DNA from 4 places in the Aneurinibacillus sp. XH2 genome. Region 1 is predicted to be linked to each of the others. Evidence: riboswitches for the same ligand, from Rfam matches in the RefSeq annotation. Region 1 holds a riboswitch; each other region holds the start of a gene.
What was found. A riboswitch is a leader RNA that binds a small molecule or an ion and turns the genes downstream of it on or off. The one in region 1 is predicted to bind S-adenosylmethionine.

Region 1 (3,118 bases):
ATTACTATTCTGCTTCCGTCAAACTACGATTATGCATTCACCAGTTGGCTGGCTTTAAGCGCCTGCTCAATGTCGGCAATAATATCATCTACCGCTTCAATACCGATAGAGAGACGAATCATATCCGGCGTAACACCCGCACTGCGCTGTTGTTCTTCCGTTAGCTGCTGATGCGTCGTACTTGCAGGGTGGATAACAAGCGTTTTGGCATCGCCAACATTCGCCAAGTGGGAAAGAAGCTTCAGGCTGTTAATAAAGCGTTTGCCTTCTTCCAGCCCACCTTTAATGCCGAACGTGAAAATGGAACCCGGTCCTTTTGGCAAATACTTCTTTGCGCGCTCATAATAAGGACTGCTCTCAAGCCCTGCATAATTCACCCAGGAAACAAGTTCGTTTTCTTGCAAATATTCCGCTACTTTTTTTGTATTTTCCACATGACGCTCCATGCGTAAATGAAGCGTCTCCAACCCTTGCAGGAATAACCAAGAGTTGAACGGAGATATCGCTGCCCCAAAGTCGCGCAGCAATTGTACGCGCGCTTTGATAATGTAGGCAAGATTGCCGACTGCTTCCGTGTATACTACACCGTGATAGCTCGGATCTGGCTCAGTTAACCCTGGGAACTTGCCATTGTTCCAGTCAAAGTTACCGGAGTCGACAATCACGCCTCCAATTGAGGTACCATGACCACCGATAAACTTTGTAGCAGAATGAACAACAATGTCAGCGCCAAATTCAATCGGACGGCAAAGATACGGAGTGGCAAACGTGTTATCTACAATAAATGGAATTCCGTTCTCATGCGCGATGCCCGCTAATGTTTCCAAATCAACTATATCTGCGCGTGGATTTCCGATCGTTTCCGCATAAAGCGCTTTTGTCTTGTGCGTGATCGCGGCACGAATAGCATCCTTATCTTCCGGATCAAAGAATTTCACCGTTATGCCGAACTTCGGAAACGTATGCGCGAACAGGTTGTATGTTCCGCCATATAGATTGCTGGAAGCGATAATTTCATCCCCCGCATGCGCGATGTTTAAAATAGAGAACGTAATTGCCGCCTGACCGGAAGCGACCGCAAGCGCACCCACACCGCCTTCAAGTTCCGCAATCCGCTTCTCAAACGTATCCTGCGTCGGGTTCATAATGCGCGTATAAATGTTACCGAATTCTTTCAATGCGAACAAATTGGCTGCATGCTCCGTGTCTTTAAATACATAAGAAGTTGTTTGATAAATTGGCACCGCGCGCGAAAGCGTCGTCGGGTCCACTTCCTGTCCTCCGTGCAAGCATACCGTCTCGAAATTGAATTTGCGTTCTTCTGCCATTCTCTTTTTCCTCCCTGTCATCATTCTTTGTTTTCGGCGATGCCAACCAAAAGAAAAATCCTCTTCTTTGGAAGAAGAGGATTCTACGCAGGTATGTATCATCGCTCTCATCTTCCAAAGCATGCTGCTTTGCTGGAATTAGCACCTTGCACATACGTGCCGGTTGCCGGGCTTCATCGGGCCAGTCCCTCCGCCGCTCTTGATAAGAGATGTCTTATATAAAATTTTCTCGCTTGAGCTGATTCTGGTTTTATTATAGCCTTACTATTCCTACCTGTCAACTTAATTTGAAGATTTTTATTGTACAGAAATTTTGGCGCGCATTTTCTCCAATGTTTTCGGACCAATTCCTGCTACCTTTGTTAAATCCTCTACCGTTCTGAACAGGCCATTTTCTTCCCTGTATTGAATAATAGCTGCTGCTTTTCCAGGCCCAATACCAGGAATGGTTTGTAGTTGCTCTAATGTAGCTGTATTAATATTAATTTTCTCCTCCTGCCCGGGTGCGCCCGGCGCAGAAGCTGTTCCTGCTGATGCCAGACCCGTTGTACCGATTAGAGCCTCTTCTCCTTTTATCGGAATATATAAGAGCATGCCGTCAACAAGCCGCTGCGCTCCGTTGACTTGCTTTGCATCCGCTTCCGGAAGCAATCCGCCCGCCATCCCGATGGCCTGATACACACGTGCCTCAGCCGGTAACGTATATACCCCTGGCTTCGCTACCGCGCCCTTCACATCAACGACGACAGTCGCCTGAACGGATGGCGCAGGAGAGCGCGCGCTTTCCTCTTTTTCTATGGGATCTCCCGTTTGATCGTTCTCCCCGGCAGTGAAAACGGAGGAGCCCGTAACCGCTTGTTGCTCAGAAAACGGAAGCGTTTTTGCTTCTGTTTCCTCCTGAGTGTAATTATAAAAATAAATACTACTGCCCAAAATAAAAAGACATATACTAATACTGATCCATTTTTTCTTTTCTACAAACCAGCTTTTCACCGCATCTCTCTCCCTTACTTGTAGTTTTCTAACTTTTTGCCTATACTTTTTATATAAACATTCAGAAAATCGCCACTTAAAAAAGGAGGATTGCAAACAATGGGTGTTCATCACGCAATTTCAGCCCACTCCGCAAGGCAAGCTGAGTATATTACGCTCTACCGCAAACTGGATGCGGTGCGGGAAATGTGGATTGAAAAAGCGGTAGAGCAATGCAAGAACGGAGAAAAAATCAGCGTGGAAGAGATTAATAACATCACACAACAAATTAATCAACTTGCGCAACGTTACCATCTTCCGCCGCGCAAACTTGTGACGGAAGAAATGGTACAAAATATTTGTAAATAATTACCACATCTCTATCTTAGCATAATTAGAAAAATATGTGTACTAAATCTTTCTTTCCCCTCATACTTATTAAATAATTATAATCGCCGGGGGGATTTAGATGCATATCGGCTTTATCGGAACGGGAAGTATGGGAACAATCCTCATTGAAGCCTTTATCGAATCTGGTGCTGTTCTGCCCGCCCAAATCTCTGTTGCCAATCGGACACCGGAAAAACTACATGCGCTCACGGCAAAACACCCGGACATCAAGGCTAGCACTAACATAAATGTGGCCCAAAAAGCAGACATTCTATTTCTGTGCACCAAGCCCCTGGAATATCGGACGGTACTCGACGAAATTGGCGAACATTTGACGCCCGATAAACTTGTTCTATCTATCACAAGTTCCGTCGGTGTGCAACAATTAGAAGCATATATTCCTTGCAAAGTGGCCCGTGTCATTCCCA
Region 2 (3,118 bases), 1.8 Mb from region 1:
CGCTCTGCTTGACGCGGTCGCTTACCGCAAGAGTGGGTTTTTTCTTGAGGAAATCGGACAGAACGCAGCTAATGAAGAGTAACAGGACGCGTTGGCAGCGCTGGATTGGCAGGAGAGACTACCATGAAATCAAACAATCGTTTTAACCAATATCTTGGTATTGAAATCGAGCACCAGGACGAAAATAGCTGCACGGCAGTGCTTCATATTCGCCCGGAATTGTACAATAGTATCGATGGAGTGGTGCATGGCGGAGTGACAAGCACGCTTGCTGATGTGGTCATGGGGCACGCGGCCGCGCCTCATGTTAACGGTGTGCAGCAGTGCGTAACATTGGAGAGCAAAATCAACTATTTGGCGCCTGCTAGGGGAAATAAGCTGATCGCACAATCTAGGGTAATCAAGCGCGGAGGCCGTACTATTATCATGCAAGCGGAAGTGCGCACGGACGATGGGGAGCTGGTTGCCGTCGCGCTTGGCACATATGCCCGTGTAAAGACAACTCCACAGTGATGTGGAGTTGTCTTTACATTCGTATAAGAAAGTATATGTTGCTTTATAAGGAAGGAGAAGAACGGGTGAAAGGATTACAACCGGGAGAGACAGAGACGTTGGAAATTGTCGTGCAGGACGATATGCGTCCTACGTTTGACGGCAACGTGGTTCACGATGTAATGTCGACCGTGACTATGATTTATTATATGGAAAAAGTCGGACGCCATGTTATTTTGCCTTACCTTGAAGAGGGGGAGGAAGGAGCCGGATACGAAATTCAGGTTAAGCACATTGGGCCTGCGGTGGTGGGGCAACGGGTAAAATTTACAGCCTTATGTACGGAAGTTACTCCGAAGCGAGTCGTTTGTGAAGTGACCGCGGAAACATCAGAAAATATTGTTGGTACCGGAATTTTTACACAGGCGATTTTTAAAAAAGAAAAAATGGAGGCACGTATCACGGAGTTACGGCAAACCATTGCACAAAAATAATGAAACAGGAAGACCGTGGAATTTTCAATCGCGGTCTTTTTTATCGGATCATTAACAACCTTATCAAAACAAATATTGCTACTATTCGATATAGTATTAAGAATTAAATGTAAATTTATTGACCGCGAAAATATACAGCTACTATAATCAATATAAATATGGTGTTATCTGCATATACAATGATAAACTGTGATGGTTTTTATATGTCTCAGCAATGTAGGAGAAAATTAAAAAATCTATAATTCCTAGTTGACATTATGGTTTAATGTGTTAGAATAAAATCAACAAATTGAAAAGGCAAATGATTAGGACTCTTATCCAGAGAGGTGGAGGGACTGGCCCAGTGAAGCCTCGGCAACCATCAAAGAAACTCTTTGACACGGTGCCAATTCCAGCAGCGCTCGCGCGCTGAAAGATGAGAGGTCCGGCAAACTTGTGATGAGTGTACGCCGACCTCTTGCAGCGCAGGAGGTCGTTTTTATTTCCCCTTGTGCAATCTAGGAGGAATAAAGGAGTGAGGAGTATGATTAAATTACAGAGTATTAGTAAAAGTTATACCACACCGAACGGGACATTTCAGGCAGTAGCTCCAACGTCGCTGCATGTGGAGCCAGGGGATGTGTACGGTATTATCGGGTTCAGCGGTGCTGGTAAGTCAACTTTGCTTAGACTGGTTAATTTGCTGGAGCGACCGGACGAGGGAAAGGTATATGTGGATGGTCAGGAGTTAACCGGTCTATCAAATCGAGAGCTGCGCAAAGCGCGCCAGTCCATCGGCATGATTTTTCAGCATTTTAATCTGTTGAATAATCGGACGGTGGCGGACAATGTGGCGTTTCCGCTAGAAATAGCCGGTCTTCCAAAAGAAGAGAGAAAAAAAAGAGTACAGGAGTGCTTGGAGATTGTAGGGCTGGCCGAGAAGGTGGACAGCTATCCTGCCAAGTTGAGCGGGGGACAAAAGCAGAGGGTCGCTATCGCCCGGGCGTTGGCCAGCCGGCCGAAAGTGCTGCTATGTGATGAGCCTACCTCAGCGCTTGATCCGCAGACGACGCGTACCATTTTATCTTTTCTTAAAGAAATCAACCAAAAGCTAGGCGTAACGATTCTCATCGTCACGCATGAAATGAGTGTAGTGAAAGAGATTTGCAACAAAGTAGCAGTCATGGAAAGAGGTCATCTCGTCGAAAAACTTTCGCTTTCTGAACGGGAAGTAAAGCCGAAAACTGAAATCGCCCAGCTATTATTCGAAGAGGAAACAGGCAAGGAGAGAGGGATAGCCAATGTTTGATAATGTGATTGCTTTATTGCCGGAAATTGGGGTTTCTATCGTAGAAACTTCTATTATGGTCGGCATTTCAATAGGCTCAGCGCTTTTGCTTGGCATGCCGCTGGGGGTTCTGCTTTTTCTGACAGGTAAAGGACAATTGCTGGAAAGCCCCATTTTATTTCGAATTTTAAGTTCGCTCGTTAACATTGTCCGATCGTTTCCCTTTCTTATTTTGCTCGTGGCATTGATTCCGTTGACGCGAACATTGGTCGGAACGACGATCGGTCCGGTGGCTGCGGCTGTTCCGTTGTCGATTGCAGCCATTCCATACTTTGCACGTCTGGTGGAGCAATCGCTTCGTGAAGTTTCGAGAGGAGTTATTGAAGCCGCGGTGGCAATGGGGGCGTCTACATATCAGATTGTTTGGAAAGTGTTATTGACAGAAGCGCGCGCTGGGCTTACGCTCGGACTCACAGTATTGATTGTCAGTTTTCTTTCCTATTCTGCGATGGCCGGCGTTGTCGGAGGCGGAGGGATCGGGGATTTAGCGATTCGCTTCGGCTACTACCGATTCCAGACGGATGTTATGATTGTGACCGTGCTTTTATTGGTGGTGCTTGTACAAGTCATTCAATTTGCGGGCAATCGTCTTGCACATTATCTTGATAAACGTTAAGGGAGAGATCTTTGTGAAACAAAAACCGTTTATTCTTATTGCATTAATTTCATTAATAGTAATCTTTTTGACAGCTTGCGGAGGACAAGAGAGCGAAACGGCAACAGGAAAAACGCAGGGGAACAGTAAAGAACTGGTTATTGGTGCGACGGCGGGGCCGTATAGTGATCAGGTGCGTTTAGGAATTAA
Region 3 (3,118 bases), 880 kb from region 1:
TAATCGAAACTACTGGTTATAAAGTTATTGACAACCAAGTTAGTATTGTATATAACAAACAACATACTGAAAATGAGTTTCAAGAAATCCAAGAAATAATGAACGAAAAAATTAATCAAATTGATAGTCTTGATAATAAAACAGAATTAATGGATCTTCCATGTATTTATGGAAATTATTGCGGTCCTAAGTGTGGGTCTGGAACACCAATTAGTCCTGTTGACTGGTGCTGTAAGCATCACGATGATTGTTATGGGAATAATGGTTATTTTAATTGTGAATGCGATAGAAAGTTAATTCATTGTTTAGCACCTTACGTATATGAAGGAAGCGAATGGGCAATTATTATAAATGCTTATTTCCTTAAGCAGTATGAATATAATTGTACTTAAAAAGGTAATTAGAATCATTACAGAAGTAGTGTATTAAACACTACTTCTTTTTTTTGGATAAAATTCCTTGAATTATAATATATAATAAATTTAAATCTAATGATTGAGGTGTTGTTATGAATCAAATTAAATCTCCATGTAATATTGTAGGTTTGGTTTCTTTTTTGTTTTTAGTTTTTTCCATAATAGCCTTTTTTAGTGGTTTTCGCTTATTTGGATCTGAATGGGTGTTGTTTTATGGAAGTAATATAATAGGTTTACTAATTGGAATATCTGCCTTTTTCTTTGAAAAAAATAAACAAATGAACTATTTAAGTAAGTTAGGACTTTGGGGTAATTTAGCCATGGCTATTTTGTTTTTTCCGCCTTTTTACTTTATTTGGGGCACTATTCTTTTTGGTCCTTAAAGTTTTTGATATAGTCAATAATTTGGGGTCCCACCACATCGCCACCAAGCTAGTGAAAAGGAAAAGTTGAGAATCGAAAAACTTGATCATTTTTCCTTCCCAACTATCATATGATCCAGTCGCTCCAATTCTTTTTCCGGGTTTCAAGCTGCTGTAGCCAAGAGCAGGTATGAGCAAAAAGCAATTCGGAGGCAGAAATGGTAGAGAACGTATGATCAGCCCCTTCAAGCGTGATCGCACGACATTCCCCTGTAATCTGCTGCCGCAATACGCCTTCATACAAATAGCAGGCGTCAACCGGAATGACTTCGTCGCGTGTCCCGTGCAAAATAAGTGCATCATCAAGAAAACCAGCGCCAGATACAAGCGGTTGTGCTTCTGCAAGTGAAATGAAGAATTCTTTTTTAAGACGGTAGCCACTGTATTCCGTTTCGCCGTTTCGCATTGCTTCTTCATATGCATCGTTGCCGATGATGCGGGTAATATCCGCGAACGGATGGGCTACCGGTGCCCAAAGAATCAGCGCATTTACCCGCGTATCTCGTTCTGCAGTCAAGCGGGCAATGGCACCGCCCAAACTATGGCCGAGCAAGAACACACGTGTTTTATCAATACAATCGATGCTTAGTACATAATCAAGTACATAACGCGTTTGCTCAATAAAACTATCGATGCCGTAAGAACCGTATTCGCCATTGCTTTCTCCGCATCCAGCATAATCGAAGCGCAGAACAAAATAGCCTTCCGCTGCCAGTCTGCGCGCCGCTTTAACAAATAAGCGGTTAACCCCAATCCGATTACCGACAAATCCATGGCAGATAATAATTACAGGCCAGCATTTCTCCTTTTGTTTCCTTTTTTCTGCGCATGGATAATGCACACTGGCGACAAGTTCAAGACTTTGATACACGATGGTAATACTGCGTTCCATATTATTTCCTCCTTCAATAAATAAAAAGCTTTCTTCTGAAGAGAAGAAAGGAGGAGAAGAAAAGATCCTTTCTTATCTTTCAGAACAAAATGTCCTGTAGGATGTAGCACCTTGCGAATGCATCCGCCGGTTGCTGGGTTTCATTGGGCCTAATCCCTCCACCACTCTTGATAAGAACAAGAAAACCAAGTATAAAGATGTGATATATTACCTTAAAGTATAGCTACAGATGCTATTGACGTCAATAAAAACTTAAATTCAAACCTGTATAGTTGGTATTATTTCTTTTGCCAAAAACACGCATAACTAAAGAAAGCAGCCTTTAAAGGCTGCTTTCTTTAGTTCTCTAGATTTAATGAATGTTGCGGTATACCCCGATTACTTTGCCAAGAATGGTAACTGCAGGAAGCAAAATCGGCTCCATCGTCGGATTCTCTGGCTGCAAGCGAATGTGATTTTTTTCTTTGAAAAAACGTTTAACGGTTGCCTCATTTTCTTCTGTCATCGCCACGACAATGTCCCCATTGTTGGCGGTTTGTTGTTGGCGAACAATGACGTAATCCCCGTCTAAAATACCGGCATCAATCATGCTCTCTCCTTGCACACGCAGCATATAGACCGTATCATTTCCAACCATGTTTTCCGGCAACACGAAGTATTCCTCAATGTTTTCCACCGCTGTAATCGGCATACCGGCCGTAACTTTCCCCAATACGGGAATCGTTACAGTCTTAACGGACGCGTCTGTAGCTTCATTGCGCTCCCCGTCTAAAATTTCGATAGCGCGCGGCTTTGTCGGATCGCGGCGAATCAGTCCTTTTTTCTCCAAGCGTGCCAAGTGTCCATGAACCGTAGAGCTGGAAGCGAGGCCCACGGCTTCACCGATCTCACGTACGGACGGCGGATAGCCTTTTTCCCTGACTTCTTTCTTTATGTAATCAAGGATGGCAAGTTGACGGCTGGACAGCTTTTTCATACTAACACCCCATTCTTTCTATGAAATCTTCCTTGTTCTTAATTATATCAACATTTGTTCTAGTATACAAACATAAGTTCTAATCTTTGTTGACAAGAACGCTTGTTCTGATTAATATATTGATATACAACTAAGAACAAATGTTCTTTTTCATTCAGTTCTATTATACATAGACAAGCATAAACTCTCAATAACGAAAGCGAAAACAATAGAAGGGGGATAGTACGATGAAGATGAACAAGAAATCATTACTTATCGGAATTATTATCGGTATGGGTATCCTCGGCATGGCAAATCTTGTGTTTGCATCTATTGGCGGAAACGATAAGCCAGCGAACCCACTTGGTGTTGAGGTGATAGTAGAAGCTGGCGATACGCTCTGGTCGATCGCTGATCGTTATAATGAGAAGGC
Region 4 (3,118 bases), 290 kb from region 1:
CGGTAGACAAATTGTCGAAATTACCCGATAACCACTCCGCATTTATCGGGGCGCGGCAGACTGTGTAAAAGTGCTGGAATAATATTTTTCAATAAATTGTTCTACAAGCGGCCCGATCTTCACAAATTCGACAAGAAACCCATCATGTCCGTATATAGATTCGACGAAATGATATTCCACTTCTTTTCCGGCCGCACGAAGCATTTTCACCACTTCTTCCTGATGATCGGCCGGATACAGCAAATCGTTAGAGATAGCGATTGACAATACGCGGGCCTGAATCCGTTCAAGGGCCGCCTCAATGCCCCCCCGCCCGCGGCCGATATCATGCGAATCCATCGCTTTCAACAGGTAAAGATAACTATTCGCATCAAAGCGGTTAACCAGTTTTTGTCCTTGATAGCGCAGGTAGCTTTCAATATTAAATGTCGAATCAAAATGGGTAACATCGCGCTCATCTTTTAAACGTCGACCGAAACGGTATTCAAACAATTCTGCGGTGCGGTACGTAATCATACCAAGCATTCGCGCGATGGATAAACCGTTCACAGGACCTTTTCCAGGGTAATAATTTCCGTTTTTCCATTCCGGATCGCAAAGGATCGCTTGCCGTCCTACATCGTTATAAGCGATAGCAACAGCGGACAGCCGTGTGGAGGTCGCAATGGGAATAATCAAATGGGCCATCTCTGGATACATGACCGCCCATTCATATACTTGCATCCCCCCCATTGAGCCACCGATAATTGCTAGCAGTTTATTGATACCCAGTTTTCGTACCATTAAATACTGAAGCTTCACCATATCTCGTATCGTTACAACCGGAAAATCAGCGCCATACGGCTGTCCCGTCTCCGGGTTCACAGAAGCTGGGCCGGTCGTCCCTGCACATCCGCCCAGCACGTTAGAGGTGACGACGAAATATTGATTCGTATCGATATAGCGCCCAGGGCCGATTAAGCCTTCCCACCATCCCGGTGTTTTCTCGTCTCCAACGGCGCGCGCATCTCCGGTCAGCGCGTGGCATACAAGAATAGCATTCGTTTTATCCTTATTTAATATTCCGCACGCTTCATACGCGATTTCCACCTGTTTTAACGTTTCTCCACACTCCAGCGTAATCTCGTCAATCACCATCTTTTGCTGCATGCGCCTTCACTCCTTTCTTCTCTTCCTCTGTTTTTTCAAGCGTCGCATTTGTCTATCATATAAAAAACGCCACTTCCAATAAGGAAGAGGCGCTTGTGTCGCATATTACCTCCCCTTATCTTTCAGAGCGCATACCGCTCTGCTGGAATTAGCACCTTGTCCGCAAGCATATGCGGGGTTGCCGGGTTTCATCGGGCCAGTCCCTCCACCTCTCTTGATAAGAGCACTTTCGTATGATTCCATCTTTAATTTTAGGTTAGGTTAGTTCAATACTAAGATTTTTACTGACTAATGTCAATATTGACAACATCTTAATCAAATTTGTAAACTTATTTATAAAAAATGTTAACAAATTATCTCATATTTAAGGAGAGCACAGATGGGAAAAACAAGTTTAAAAATGATGATTCTTTCGGCTTTATTTTGCGCAATTATCGCCGTATGCGCCCAAATTTCAATTACCTTCTTGCCGCCGGTGCCGTTTACAATGCAAAATTTCGCCGTCGCGTTGACTGTGGTGATTCTGGGGCGACGGTACGGTACATTAGCTATTCTGCTTTATATTTTGGTTGGAGCCATCGGCGTACCGGTTTTCGCTAAATTTAACGCAGGTCTTCCCGTTCTAGTCGGACCAACCGGCGGGTATCTCATCGGCTATATCGTTTCCGCCTTTGTTATGGGGACAATGATAGACCGTGGAAAGCTAACTTTCATGAAAGCGTTCATTGTAAATATAGTAGGCCTTGCCATTATCCACGTTGCAGGCGTTATACAACTTAAATTAGTGGGCAGCATGACATGGGATAAAGCAATCGGGATAGACATAACATTCATTCTGCCTGACTTAATCAAAATCATCCTTGCTTCTTACATCGGTATTCAAGTTCGCCGGCGCCTTGCGCTCGCAGGACTGCTTCCAAATTCGCTAAACAACGAAAAAATTGTCGCCTAAACGTGTAAAAAGCTCGCGGGTGCGCCCGCGAGCTTTTCTTATTGCAGCGATTGCTGCACAACATTCACTTGCTGATTCACTGACCAGCCACCAGCAAACACTTAATAAACAACAGCTTTTTCCTTCGTATCCAAGCCAAACACAGTATGCAGATTGCGCACTGCTTTTTCCATGTCTTCGAGCGGTACTACGCATGAGACCTTAATTTCAGAAGTCGAAACCATTTTAACCTCTACTCCGGCTTCAGCAAGGCATGTAAACATTCTCGCTGCTACCCCTGGATTCGTAATCATGCCAGCGCCTACAATCGATACTTTAGCCAGTTCCTTTTCTGCCACCACATAACCGAACTGCAACGTATCCCGTTGCTTATGCAATACATCTAACGTTTTCTTAACTTCATCTCCGCTTACGGAAAACGAGACATTTGTGGTCTCCGCTTCATACGAACTTTGGACAATGATATCAACATTAACATGTTCAGCTGCCAGTACTGCAAACAAGTTTGACAGCGTATCTACCTTTGCCGGCATATCGACTACAGTTATTTTAGCTACATTTTTATCGTAAGCAACTCCGCTAATGACAAGCCCTTGTTCCATATCTGCTTCCTCCTCGATAATGGTTCCTTCCTCTTCACTAAAGCTTGAACGTACAGTAAGGCACACTTGATGCTGCTTTGCACATTCCACCGCCCTCGGATGAAGCACCCCCGCACCAAGCGTTGCCAACTCCAACATTTCATCATAAGAAATGCGGGCCAATTTACGAGCGGAAGACACAATGCGCGGGTCTGCGGTATACACTCCGTCAACATCCGTGTAAATTTCGCACCTATCCGCTTTCAGCACAGCTGCAAGCGCTACCGCTGTCGTATCCGAACCACCGCGTCCGAGCGTGGTGATCTGTCCGCTCTCAGAAATGCCCTGAAACCCGGCAACGATAACGACTTTACCCTGCCCAAGCGCCTGCTGAATAGGCGCTGGATCGATTTCAGTAATCCGCGCCTTTGTATGC

Region 2: another riboswitch for S-adenosylmethionine. It lies ahead of ACH33_RS14480 (methionine ABC transporter ATP-binding protein); the one in region 1 lies ahead of ACH33_RS05210 (homocysteine synthase).
Region 3: another riboswitch for S-adenosylmethionine. It lies ahead of ACH33_RS09735 (alpha/beta hydrolase); the one in region 1 lies ahead of ACH33_RS05210 (homocysteine synthase).
Region 4: another riboswitch for S-adenosylmethionine. It lies ahead of metX (homoserine O-acetyltransferase MetX); the one in region 1 lies ahead of ACH33_RS05210 (homocysteine synthase).

Annotation. Positions count from the first base shown of each region.
Region 1 is NZ_CP014140.1:1,070,692-1,073,809, reverse strand. It holds gene ACH33_RS05210 (homocysteine synthase) at 30-1,328, opposite strand; SAM riboswitch class I at 1,433-1,537, opposite strand; gene ACH33_RS05205 (helix-hairpin-helix domain-containing protein) at 1,626-2,321, opposite strand; gene ACH33_RS05200 (DUF2533 family protein) at 2,421-2,669, shown strand; gene comER (late competence protein ComER) at 2,770-3,118, shown strand, end outside.
Region 2 is NZ_CP014140.1:2,920,918-2,924,035, reverse strand. It holds gene ACH33_RS14495 (PaaI family thioesterase) at 1-82, shown strand, start outside; gene ACH33_RS14490 (PaaI family thioesterase) at 124-513, shown strand; gene ACH33_RS14485 (thioesterase family protein) at 579-986, shown strand; SAM riboswitch class I at 1,298-1,408, shown strand; gene ACH33_RS14480 (methionine ABC transporter ATP-binding protein) at 1,510-2,274, shown strand; gene ACH33_RS14475 (methionine ABC transporter permease) at 2,267-2,929, shown strand; gene ACH33_RS14470 (MetQ/NlpA family ABC transporter substrate-binding protein) at 2,943-3,118, shown strand, end outside.
Region 3 is NZ_CP014140.1:1,952,495-1,955,612, reverse strand. It holds gene ACH33_RS19255 (phospholipase A2 family protein) at 1-392, shown strand, start outside; gene ACH33_RS09740 (hypothetical protein) at 509-799, shown strand; gene ACH33_RS09735 (alpha/beta hydrolase) at 906-1,730, opposite strand; SAM riboswitch class I at 1,800-1,907, opposite strand; gene lexA (transcriptional repressor LexA) at 2,083-2,706, opposite strand; gene yneA (cell division suppressor protein YneA) at 2,934-3,118, shown strand, end outside.
Region 4 is NZ_CP014140.1:777,150-780,267, reverse strand. It holds gene metX (homoserine O-acetyltransferase MetX) at 43-1,149, opposite strand; SAM riboswitch class I at 1,262-1,373, opposite strand; gene ACH33_RS03795 (biotin transporter BioY) at 1,529-2,101, shown strand; gene ACH33_RS03790 (aspartate kinase) at 2,203-3,118, opposite strand, start outside.